3 regions of the Bradyrhizobium sp. USDA 376 genome follow, and region 2 is predicted to be linked to each of the others. Evidence: riboswitches for the same ligand, from Rfam matches in the RefSeq annotation. Region 2 holds a riboswitch; each other region holds the start of a gene.
What was found. A riboswitch is a leader RNA that binds a small molecule or an ion and turns the genes downstream of it on or off. The one in region 2 is predicted to bind cobalamin.
Positions count from the first base shown of each region.

Region 1 (3,659 bases), 4.1 Mb from region 2:
TATCCCGAGCTTCACGCGGGAAAGATCGCGGCCAATGCGCGCTTTCGCAGCGGCTTGCGCGCCTTCGCCGAGATGCGTCCGGTGCACGGCGAGTGCGGAGGCTATATGGTGCTGGGCGCAGGCCTGACCGACGCCGACGGCATCCGCCATGAGATGACGGGCCTGCTTGGCCTGGAGACGAGCTTTGCCAAGCGCCGCATGCATCTGGGCTATCGTCTTGCCACCCTCGCGGTGCCGATGCCGGGGCATCAGGCGGGCGCACGCCTGCGCGGTCATGAGTTCCACTATTCGACCATCCTTGCCCAACCCGATACGCCGCTGGCGGTCGTGCATGATGCAACGGGCGCGGTCATTGCCGAGACCGGCTCGCAGCGCGGCCGTGCCACCGGCACATTCTTCCATCTGATCGCGGAGGACCGGTGAGCGGTTTCGTCTCCTTCATCTCCGCCGGCCCCGGCGATCCCGAGCTCCTCACCGTGAAGGGCGCCGCGCTGCTGCGCGAGGCCGATGTCGTGCTCTATGACGACCTCGCCTCCGGCGCGATCCTTGATCTCGCCCGGCCCGGCGCCAATCTCGTCGCGGTGGGAAAGCGGGCAGGGCGTCCTTCGACCAAGCAGCACCATGTCAATCGTCTGCTGGTCGACTACGCCGCAACCGGCGTGCGCGTCGTTCGCTTGAAGTCCGGCGACGCCGGCATATTCGGCCGGCTCGAGGAGGAGATCGAGACGTTGCGCGAAGCCGGCATCGGCTACGAGATCGTTCCCGGCGTCACCTCGGCCTGCGTCGCCGCGGCCCAAGCCGGCATTCCGCTGACCCGACGGCACACCTCACGCCGAGTCCAGTTCGTCACCGGGGCCGATGTCACCGGCGAGCTGCCGCCCAACCTGAACTGGGCGGCGCTGGCCGATCCTGAAGCGACTACCGTTGTCTATATGGGCCGGCGCACCTTTCCGGCGCTTGCCGCAAAATTGATCGCCCACGGCCTCGCTCCAACCACCCCGGCGCTGTTCGCCGAATCCCTCGGGCGGCCCGACGAACGGCTGGTCCGCACCACGATTGCCGAGCTTGCCGAGCAGCTTGCACGGGGCGGAGCAGCTTCGACGGCCGCCGTGATCCTGTTCGGCGCGCTGGCCGGGGAATATCCGTCATGATGGCCACTGCCGCCGTTCGCCCCTTGACGCCCGCAATGCGAAAGGGGCACACAAGAGGGGCATGGTGCTCGACGCGGCGCAAAGCGCCGGAGCATAATCGGGAATGGGGATGGGCGGACCCAGTTGCGGCGCCCAAAACCCCAGCCGCCCCCGCGACTGTAAGCGGTGAGGGGCTCCGATCAGCCACTGGGCCGCAAGGTCCGGGAAGGCCGGAGAACCCCAGTGAACCGCGAGCCAGGAGACCGGCCGTGCATGTTTTGAGGCCAAGGCCGTCGGGTGTGACGGCAGGAAGGAACTGAGCCATGCATATCGAACCCGGCGTCGTGATGGGCGCCAAGCTCGTGTTGAGTTACGCAACCGGCATCGCCGCAGGTGGCGTTGCCTTGAAGCTCGCGGCCGAGACCGTGCGCGAGCAGGGTATCGGCTCGCTCGCCGTGCGCACCCTCGCGACCACCGCGCTCGTCTTCACCTTCTTCGAGATCCTGCCGCACTTCCCGGTCGGCGTGTCCGAGGTGCACTTCATCCTCGGCTCGACCTTGTTCCTGCTGTTCGGCGCGGCGCCTGCAGCCCTCGGCCTTGCATTTGGCCTCCTGCTCCAGGGCGCGTTCTTCGAGCCCGCTGACATCCCGCAATATGGCATGAACGTCACGACGCTGCTGGTGCCGCTGTTCGGTATCCAGGCGATCGCGGCGCGGATCATTTCGCGCAACACCGCCTATGTCGATCTCAGCTATCGCCAGGCGCTGGCGCTCTCGACGACCTATCAGGCCGGCGTGATCGCCTGGGTGGCGTTCTGGGCGCTTTATGGCTCCGGCTTTGCCATGAGCAACCTCGCCAACATCGCGACGTTTGCGGCCTCCTACGCGCTGGTCATCGTGATCGAGCCGCTGGCCGATCTCGCCGTGCTGGCGCTGGCGAAGTCGTTGCGCGGTGTTACCGCGCCCGGCCTCGTCACCCCGCGCCTGCACAACGCGGCTTAAGAGACAAGGGGCGGCTGTCATGGCCGCCCCGTACGCCCGATGCTCACGCTCTCCCTGATAGGCATCGGTTGCGGTGATCCCGCGCAGCTCACGCGCGCCGCGATCCGCGCCATCAACGCGGCCGATCTCGTCCTGATCCCGCGCAAGGGAAGCGCCAAGTCCGATCTCGCGGATCTCAGGCGGACGATCTGCACAGACGTGCTCACCAACAAAGCGACGCGCATCGTTGAGTTCGACCTTCCTGTGCGTGATGCAGCCGAGGCGGACTACCGCAAGGGTGTGGATGATTGGCACGATGCCGTGGCCGCCGCGTGGTCGCAGACCATTGCAGGCCATCTCGGCGGTGACGGCAAGGTCGCGCTGCTGATCTGGGGCGATCCTTCGCTCTATGACTCCTCGCTGCGTATTGCGCGCCGGCTCGATCCCTTGCCTGACATCGAGGTCGTGCCCGGCATCACATCGATCCAGGCGCTGTGCGCGGCGCATGCGCTGCCGCTCAACGATATCGGCGAGCCCTTTCTGGTCACGACAGGCCGTCGCTTGCGCGAAGCCGGCTGGCCGCAGGGCGTCGATACGGTGGTCGTGATGCTCGACGGCGGCACCGCATTCCAGTCGCTCGATCCGGCCGGCCTGCATATCTGGTGGGGCGCCTATCTCGGCATGCCCGATCAGATCGTCATATCCGGCGCGCTCACCGACGCGGGCCCGCGCATCGTCGCTGCGCGGCAGGAGGCGCGCGAGCGGCACGGCTGGATCATGGACAGCTACATCCTCAAGCGCAGGCCGTAAGCGAGGCAGCATGCTCCCCGACTGGGTCACCCGGAAATGCCCCGAGATCTCCGCGGTCCATCGCGATGCGGCGATCGCGCGTCAGGCACAGCTCACAAAGCCGACCGGCGCGCTCGGCCGGCTCGAGCAGCTCGCGATCGAGCTCGCCGGCCTGCAAGCGAGCGAACAGCCGCGTGCCGCGCGCGTGCCCATCATCATCTTCGCCGGTGATCACGGCATCGTCGCGCAGGGCGTGTCGGCCTATCCGCAGGCCGTCACCATCGCGATGATGGCGAATTTTGCCTCGGGCGGCGCCGCGATCTCGGTGCTGGCGCGCGAGCTGGGTTCAAACCTGGAAGTCGTTGACGCCGGCACGCTGGCGGCGGCGATGCCTGATATCATCACCGACAAGCCGCGTCACGGCACGCGCGATTTCAGCGTCGAAGCTGCGCTCACGCCTGCGGAGCTGGCCTTCGCCTTCGAAGCCGGCCAGCGCGCGGTTGCGCGCGCCGAGGCTAGCCGGCCTGACCTTCTGATCTTCGGCGAGATGGGCATTGGCAACACCACGACCTCCGCGGCGATTGCGGCGAGCCTGCTCGGCATCAGTGCCGAGGAGATCGCAGGCAGCGGCACCGGTGTCGACGCCGCCGGTCGCGCGCACAAGGCGCGCGTGATCGATGCCGCGATTGCGCGCCATGGCGTTGCGGGCGCGCCGCCCGAAAAGATCCTGTGTGCCGTCGGCGGTCTCGAGATCGCGGCG
Region 1 covers NZ_JBSSGN010000001.1:5,054,981-5,058,639, forward strand. Annotated here, with positions in the region: gene ACVJ19_RS23580 (cobyrinate a,c-diamide synthase) at 1-423, shown strand, start outside; gene cobA (uroporphyrinogen-III C-methyltransferase) at 420-1,151, shown strand; cobalamin riboswitch at 1,197-1,416, shown strand; gene ACVJ19_RS23590 (energy-coupling factor ABC transporter permease) at 1,454-2,131, shown strand; gene cobF (precorrin-6A synthase (deacetylating)) at 2,171-2,920, shown strand; gene cobT (nicotinate-nucleotide--dimethylbenzimidazole phosphoribosyltransferase) at 2,931-3,659, shown strand, end outside.
Region 1: linked by a shared signal. The riboswitch ahead of ACVJ19_RS23590 (energy-coupling factor ABC transporter permease) and the one ahead of metE (5-methyltetrahydropteroyltriglutamate--homocysteine S-methyltransferase) in region 2 are both predicted to bind cobalamin.

Region 2 (3,659 bases):
GCCACCCTTCTCGGCCGGTTTATCATTCCGCTTCGGTAAGTAGTCCACTCCAACTGGTTCAATGATAGTGCAGCGGCCCTGCCGCAGAAGATCGCCGAGCCGGCCTTGCGGGGTAGTCACAAAGTTGAAGTTGGCCGGATCATGCAGAAAGCGAAGATTTGCGTCCCTTTCGCCATCTGCGACTTCACTGGCGATTAGGGAGAGCGCCAGGGCGCGCCAGCCCAATTCCATCGGCTTCGCATAAGTCGACGCAAGTTCAAGCGTGCCGTCGAGGGCGATCTTCCAGGCGATAACGTACTGTTCGTCCGATTTGTTGTCCCGGTGTCTGGTCCACGAAACGAAAATAAAGTCGTTTTGGCCAAGTTCAACAACGCCCCACATTTGAGGCACGAACTGTGCCACCTTCGAGACATTGGAGATAATTTGTTCTATCGTCTCACCATCTTGCGCTCGCCAAGTTGACTTCAGTCGTTCGACAAGGGGACTGTCGCTGGCCCGAATATTATTGCTCATGGCAGCCGGCCAGGCGAGGCAGATTAAAAATCCGACCACGCTAAGCCATAGCGCGGGTCTTCCAGGCATTCTCTTCATAACCCTCGGCCTATCGCGTTTCATCCAAATATCTTGTGAAGCAGGCAACCTCGAACCTGCTATGCCATCGCAAGAAGTTTACGGGGATGCACCCGCTAGCTGTCCCGCGCGAGCAGGCGCTCCCCTCTATGTCATGCGCAGCTAACTTCCCCGGCAGCGACTGCGTCAATTGGCTGAGCTGGACCTGCCCAGAGGAGGAGACTGGGCATTCCGAGGGTCTGCATTCTTCGTGCCAGGCAATAGGCGGAAAATTTCACGGAGTTTGTGTCACTCTTGTCGACTTTCCGACCTTTGCATGTTTTCGATGTTTCTGTTTGGCGTATCCGCCGCAGCTTGTGCATCCATGTCCCGCACCGGATATTTAGCAGAAGAGTTGAACGCCTCGATGCCGGATGCCTGTGGACGGAAGTGGGTTTGCCGCCATTGAGCTGTGTGGTTCGCTATCGTGCCGCCCGCGTTCGAGCTGCGTGATTGCCAAGCACCAAGCCGGCTTGATCCCAGCTCTGAAGTCTGGGTGGCACGCAAATCAACCCCTCGCCAGTTGCTAAATTTCGCCACGTGCCTTGGCCTATTCGCCGCAGATCCTTTAGTTGAGCGAAGAGCTGGCTAGCTGAGGTGCTGGGCGAACCTCTGGAAATCGCAAAGCCGCATTGAAAGCGCTCTGATATAACGTCGGTACTCCCGCCGGCAGGCTGCTTCTGTCCCTTTCATCAATTTAGCGTGCGGCTCCGCCTCAAGGCAGCTCCGATGCTTATCCGGCATCTGAGAAGGATATGTCTGATTATGACATCTCTGATGAGAGAATGTTTCTAGATGGTGAAGTCACAGAGATGCACGGTCATTCGGCTAGCGGATGTCGCAGATTAGCTTGCACATAATCTGAGAGGTTGACGGAAGAGTTCTCCTGCCGATAATCCAAGTCGTCGAGGTTCTCCGGTTCCCATTGATCCGGAGCTAAGAGGGAAGCCGGTGCAAATGCCGGCTCTGCCCCCGCAACTGTGAGCGGCGAGCCGCTGTCCGACGATGTCGCTGAAGCCTGCACGGCTTCGGGAAGGCCGGACAGCAGCGATGACCAGCAAGCCAGGAGACCGGCCCCGACAATATATTGGTCCACGGGCGGGGTGTCTCGGTGGTGCGCCAAGCAGCCGTCGCACGCGCGACTTCTCCTGCCTGCGTCCGCCATGGCCTTTGTCCCCAACAGGGGTTAACGCTATGTCTCCTCTCTCTCTTCCAGTTGCTACGCTCGGAACGCCACGCATCGGCCCAAGGCGTGAGCTCAAGCTCGCTCTAGAAAGCTACTGGGCTGGAAAGATTAGTGAACAGCAGTTGCACGAAGACGCATTCGGCCTACGCGCAGCGAACTGGGCTCGTCAAAAATCGCTCGGCGTCACGATCATTCCGTCAAACGACTTCTCGCTGTATGATCAGGTGCTCGATACAAGCGTCATGGTTGGCGCAATCCCGGAGATCTACGCCGCGAACGGAGAATCCGTTTCGCTCCAAACGTACTTCGCCATGGCCCGCGGATCGCAATGCGGCGAGCAGGATGCGAGTTGCGCCCAGAGCCCGCGGGGATCTGGCGTGCCCGCGCAGGAAATGACCAAGTGGTTCGATACCAACTACCACTACATGGTTCCTGAGTTTTACCGGGGACAGGCGTTCAGACTGTGCTCTCGCAAACCCGTCGAAGAGTATGAGGAAGCGAGGGCTCTTGGCTTTCAGACCCGCCCTGTCCTGATCGGGCCGGTCACATTTTTAAAGCTCGGCAAGAGTACCGATAGTGCGTTCCAGCCCCTCTCTCTCCTCGATGATCTGATACCCGTCTATATCGACCTTCTGCATGAATTAGCCAAACGAGGGGCAAGTTGGGTTCAGTTTGACGAGCCCTGCCTGGTCCTTGATCTGGATGAGGCGGCGCGAAATTCGTTGCTGCACGCCTATAACCGGTTCGCAAAGGAGGGACCCGCTATCAAGATCATGCTTGCGAGCTATTTCGGCGCCCTAGGCGACAATCTGGATACTGCCTTGAGCCTGCCAATTTCCGGTCTGCACGTCGATTTGGTTCGAGCGCCAGAACTATTGGATCAGATCGTTGCTGACGGCCGAAGTGATCTCGTCATGTCGCTCGGTGTCATCGACGGCCGGAATGTGTGGCGGTCGAACTTGCCGTCGCTCCGTCAGCGGCTGAAGCCCTCGATTGCGAAGCTTGGCAGGCACCGTGTACAGCTCGCTCCATCCTGCTCGCTGCTTCACGTGCCGGTCGATGTTGAACTCGAGACCGGGCTCGCGTCCGACGTCAAGAGCTGGCTTGCTTTCTCGGTTCAGAAGATGCGTGAGCTTGCGATCCTGGCGCGGGTACTCGCAGGCGACCAGAATGTTGGGCTAGCTCTTGCCGAGTCGGAATGCGCTGCGACTGCCCGCCGGACCTCGCCGAAGATCCATAATGCCAACGTCGCTGTCCGAATGAGGGCGATCGATCAGACGATGCGCCAGCGCGCCACCCCGTTTGCCCGTCGTTCCGAGATCCAAAGGGAACGCTTTGGACTACCGGCTTTTCCCACCACGACGATAGGATCGTTTCCGCAGACCACAGCGGTGCGAAATGCTCGCGCGGCGCATGCGCGAGGTGCGATGAGCGAGGAGCAATACGACAGGTTCCTCAAAGAGGAGATAGCCCGCGCCGTACGTTGGCAGGAGGACATCGGTCTTGACGTCCTCGTTCATGGCGAATTCGAGCGTAATGACATGGTGCAGTACTTCAGCGAGCAACTCGCCGGCTTCGCATTTACAAGGAATGGATGGGTTCAGTCCTATGGTTCGCGCTGCGTTAGGCCCCCGATCCTGTTTGGCGATGTAGTGCGGCCGAAGCCGATCACCGTGGAATGGTGGCGCTACGCGCAATCACTAACTAGTAAGCCGATGAAGGCGATGTTGACCGGACCGGTGACGATCCTGAACTGGTCGTTTGTTCGCGATGATATTCCTAGAAGCGAGGTCTGCCGTCAGCTTGCGCTCGCGATGCGCGATGAAGTCCGCGATCTCGAGAATGCCGGTGCGGCGATGATACA
Region 2 covers NZ_JBSSGN010000001.1:9,190,405-9,194,063, reverse strand. Annotated here, with positions in the region: gene ACVJ19_RS43195 (hypothetical protein) at 1-513, opposite strand, end outside; gene ACVJ19_RS43190 (hypothetical protein) at 859-1,149, opposite strand; cobalamin riboswitch at 1,501-1,702, shown strand; gene metE (5-methyltetrahydropteroyltriglutamate--homocysteine S-methyltransferase) at 1,804-3,659, shown strand, end outside.

Region 3 (3,659 bases), 7.0 Mb from region 2:
AGCGCGCGCTCGCTGTCGGTGACGCGGCCCGAAGCCCAGTCGTTGAGGTCGGCGCCGAGCGGCACCTCCTCGCCCATCCAGTGGGTCTGCTGCTGGCGCTTCCAGAACTCGTAAGCCCAGGCATAGCGATCGACGTCGTAGCTGCCGGTCGAGTCAAGGAGGCCGACGCGTCCCTTGCCGATCAACGTGCGCGGATCGGCGCGCGATAGATCGATCACTGACATGCGAGGCACTCCTCATAGTCGGTGCGCTGCCGCGCCGGCTGCTGCGTCGGCGTTGCATCCCCGGCAATCTTGCCGGCGAACGCCGCGCGCGAGATCGACTTTGATCGACAGTAGTAGAGGCTCTTCACCCCACGCTTCCACGCCGTCCAGTGCAGCATGTGGAGGTCCCACTTATCGACGTCGGCCGGCAGATAGAGGTTGATCGACTGGCTCTGGCAAATCAACGCGGCGCGGTCGGCGGCAAGCTCGACGATCCAGCGCTGGTCGATCTCGAAGGCGGTGCGAAAGATCGCTTTCTCGTGCTCCGACAGGACGTCGAGATGGGCGACCGATCCGTCGTGCGCGATGATCGACTCCCAGGTCGCCGAGGTGTCGGCGCCTTTCGCGGCCAGCACCTTAGCGAGGTGCGGATTGCGCACCGAGATGGCGCCGGATAGCGTCTTGTGGGTGTAGATGTTGGCCGGGATCGGCTCAGTGCAGGCGCTGGTGCCCCCGCAGATGATGCTGATCGAGGCGGTCGGCGCGATTGCGATCTTGTGGCTGAAGCGCGCCATCACGCCGCGTTCCAGGGCATCCGGGCACGGGCCACGCTCGCGAGCGAGCGCCACGGATGCGGCGTCGGCTTCGCGACGGAGTTTTCGGAACATGTTCAGATTGAATGACTTGGCCAAGGTACCCTCCATTGGAATGCCCTTGGCCTGGAGAAACGAGTGGAAGCCCATGACGCCGAGGCCAACGGAGCGCTCGCGCAGGGCGGCGTAGCGGGCACGCTTCATTCCGTCCGGCGCCACCGTGATGAAGTGCGTGAGCACGTTGTCTAGGAAGCGCATGACGTCCTCTATGAAGCCGGGCTCCTCATTCCACTGGTCCCAGGTCTCGAGGTTGAGCGACGACAGGCAGCAAACCGCGGTGCGCTCCTCGCCGCGATGATCGATGCCGGTCGACAGGGTAATCTCGCTGCACAGGTTGGAGGTCGAGACCTCGAGGCCGAGCTCGCGCTGGTGCTTGGGGAGCGCACGGTTCACGGTGTCGATGAACAAGAGATAAGGCTCGCCGGTCTGCAGCCGGTTCTCAAGGATGCGTTGCCACAGCTGGCGGGCGTCGATCTCGCGGACGACCTCGTTAGTCTTCGGGCTGCGCAGAGCGAATGCGGTGCCGGCGCCCACGGCACACATGAACTCGTCGGTGACGTTGATGCCGTGATGTAGGTTGAGGCTCTTGCGGTTGAAGTCACCAGACGCCTTGCGGATCTCGAGGAACTCCTCGATCTCGGGATGGTGGATATCGAGATAGACCGCCGCCGAGCCGCGCCGCAACGAGCCCTGGCTGATCGCCAGCGTGAGGCCGTCCGTGACGTGGATGAACGGGATGATGCCCGAGGTGACGCCGCCCCTCGCCTTCTCGCCGATTGAGCGAACATTACCCCAGTAGGTGCCGATGCCGCCGCCATTGGAAGCAAGCCAGACGTTCTCGTTCCAGGTGCCGACGATGCCTTCGAGCGAGTCCGACACTGAGTTAAGGAAGCACGAGATCGGAAGGCCGCGCGTCGTGCCGCCGTTGGAGAGCACCGGTGTGGCCGGCATGAACCACAGCCGAGACATCGCATCATATAGACGTTGGGCATGCGCAACATTGTCCGCGAAGGCGCAAGACACTCGGGCGAACATGTCCTGGAGGCCTTCGCCGGCGAGCAGATAGCGGTCGGTCAGCGTCAGCCTACCAAACGAGGTCAGCAGGTCGTCGCGCGACCGATCGAGCGAAAGGTCAGACGGAGTTGGCGATCGCGCGGGGGGCCTCGGCAGGGGAGCCGGCAATGCTGGGGGCTGCACAAGACACAGTTCAGGTGTGGTAGGCTTTGCCTGCGCTGAGGGCTGCCGCACACTCGGCAGCTCAATGAGATGACCATACTGATCGAAATCGTAAGACGCCGACATCGGCAACCCCGTGATATTTGGGGGCTGGGACCGTGCGGACGACTTGCGAGGGGACCGGGCAAATGTCCCCGGCTGCAAGCGACCCACCGGGCACCCCGCCCGAGGACATGGGTTCTGTCGCGGTAGGTTTCCTGGCTCGCGGGTCGCTGCGGCTGTCGGCCTTCCCAGCGCTGTCGCGCTAATGCCTCGGAATAGCCGCTGCCGACACAATGGGTTCCCCCCTAACACCGTGCCACCATATATGCGAATTTAAAACCACTACGACACCACATATAGAAGCCTTTGCCCAGACTCGTCAAGACGGCACAGTCAAGTTAACCAGTTGGAGCAGCCCCGAGGTCGAGGTTCGAAATTCGCCGAGCGCCTGTCCTGAGAGCCTCACTCAAAAAACATAGATGTCTCAAGGCCTGGCCAATCGGCGAGTTAGGAGCCTCAGATGGGCGACGAGCGGCCAGGCGAGCTCGGTAGCGGCGGAACCTTCGAAGTCTTTGCAGAGATGCCCACATCTGCCGAGCCACGCAAAGGTGCGCTCGACGACCCAGCGCCTGCGATCGGCCAAGATGTGCTCAAACCTTTGGAAGTGGCGTCGCAAATTCTCCAACAGGGGAACAGCAACCCTGGACATCCTGAATGTTGGCATCGATCGGTTCGCGGTCCGCGAATTGAGTTGGGCCGGATCGGGTTTCGGTAGCCATACGCGTCTCGCCATTCATCGCTTTCTGTGGCCTTAGATCAAAAATTGTCTGGAGCCCGACCGCAAATCGATGCAGCCGCCCGTGGCAATATCCCAGCTTAGTGGATTTGACCCCGCCAGCTCTCACATCAGACGTGCCAACTTTGCCGAAGAGACGATTGGTATGCTTTTCGCAGGCCCGGCGAGCCGCCTCACGTGCTCAGTTGTCTGGCCGCGAACATAAGCCGTCCTGACCGAACGCGGTCATGTCAGGTTATTGGCAATCAATCCTAACGGGATGAGGCGGAGCTATGCTTGAGTCTGGGTGACGAGCCGATCCGGCGGCGCGGCCTTGCTGGGTCGGAATGAAGCCGTTCGCAACATTGGCGTGAGCGGCGGCGAAGAACCGTGTTGTATCTCACCAACGACCTTGAAGCCGTGACGTTGGTAAAAGGGAATGTTTTCAGGGTTCGAACTTTCGAGGTAGGCAACAATGCCGTCCTCATCGCATCGTTGAAGGGCGTAGTTCATCAGCAACGTGCCAAGCCCTTTTCCGACCCAGTTCGGATCGACGGCAATGAGTGGCAGATACCAATGTGGCTCGTGGGGACGATGTTCGGCCATTCTCCGCCGCAAGTGTGCCATATCCTCGGTAATCTCCGGGCGCAGGGATAGCGCCATGATTGCATCCAATGCCTCCTCATCTTGCTGCACGTTGGGAGGCAGCCACAGGGCCGCGCCACGAATCTCTCCCGCGACGTAGGCTGTGCCATGTGCAAATGCTCGGCCCCCACAGGCGTCAATGAACTGAGGCATGCTTCTAAGGTA
Region 3 covers NZ_JBSSGN010000001.1:2,183,466-2,187,124, forward strand. Annotated here, with positions in the region: gene ACVJ19_RS10190 (ribonucleotide-diphosphate reductase subunit beta) at 1-224, opposite strand, end outside; gene ACVJ19_RS10195 (ribonucleoside-diphosphate reductase subunit alpha) at 215-2,158, opposite strand; cobalamin riboswitch at 2,263-2,433, opposite strand; partial or broken gene ACVJ19_RS10200 (transposase) at 2,559-2,705, opposite strand; gene ACVJ19_RS10205 (GNAT family N-acetyltransferase) at 3,141-3,659, opposite strand, start outside.
Region 3: linked by a shared signal. The riboswitch ahead of ACVJ19_RS10195 (ribonucleoside-diphosphate reductase subunit alpha) and the one ahead of metE (5-methyltetrahydropteroyltriglutamate--homocysteine S-methyltransferase) in region 2 are both predicted to bind cobalamin.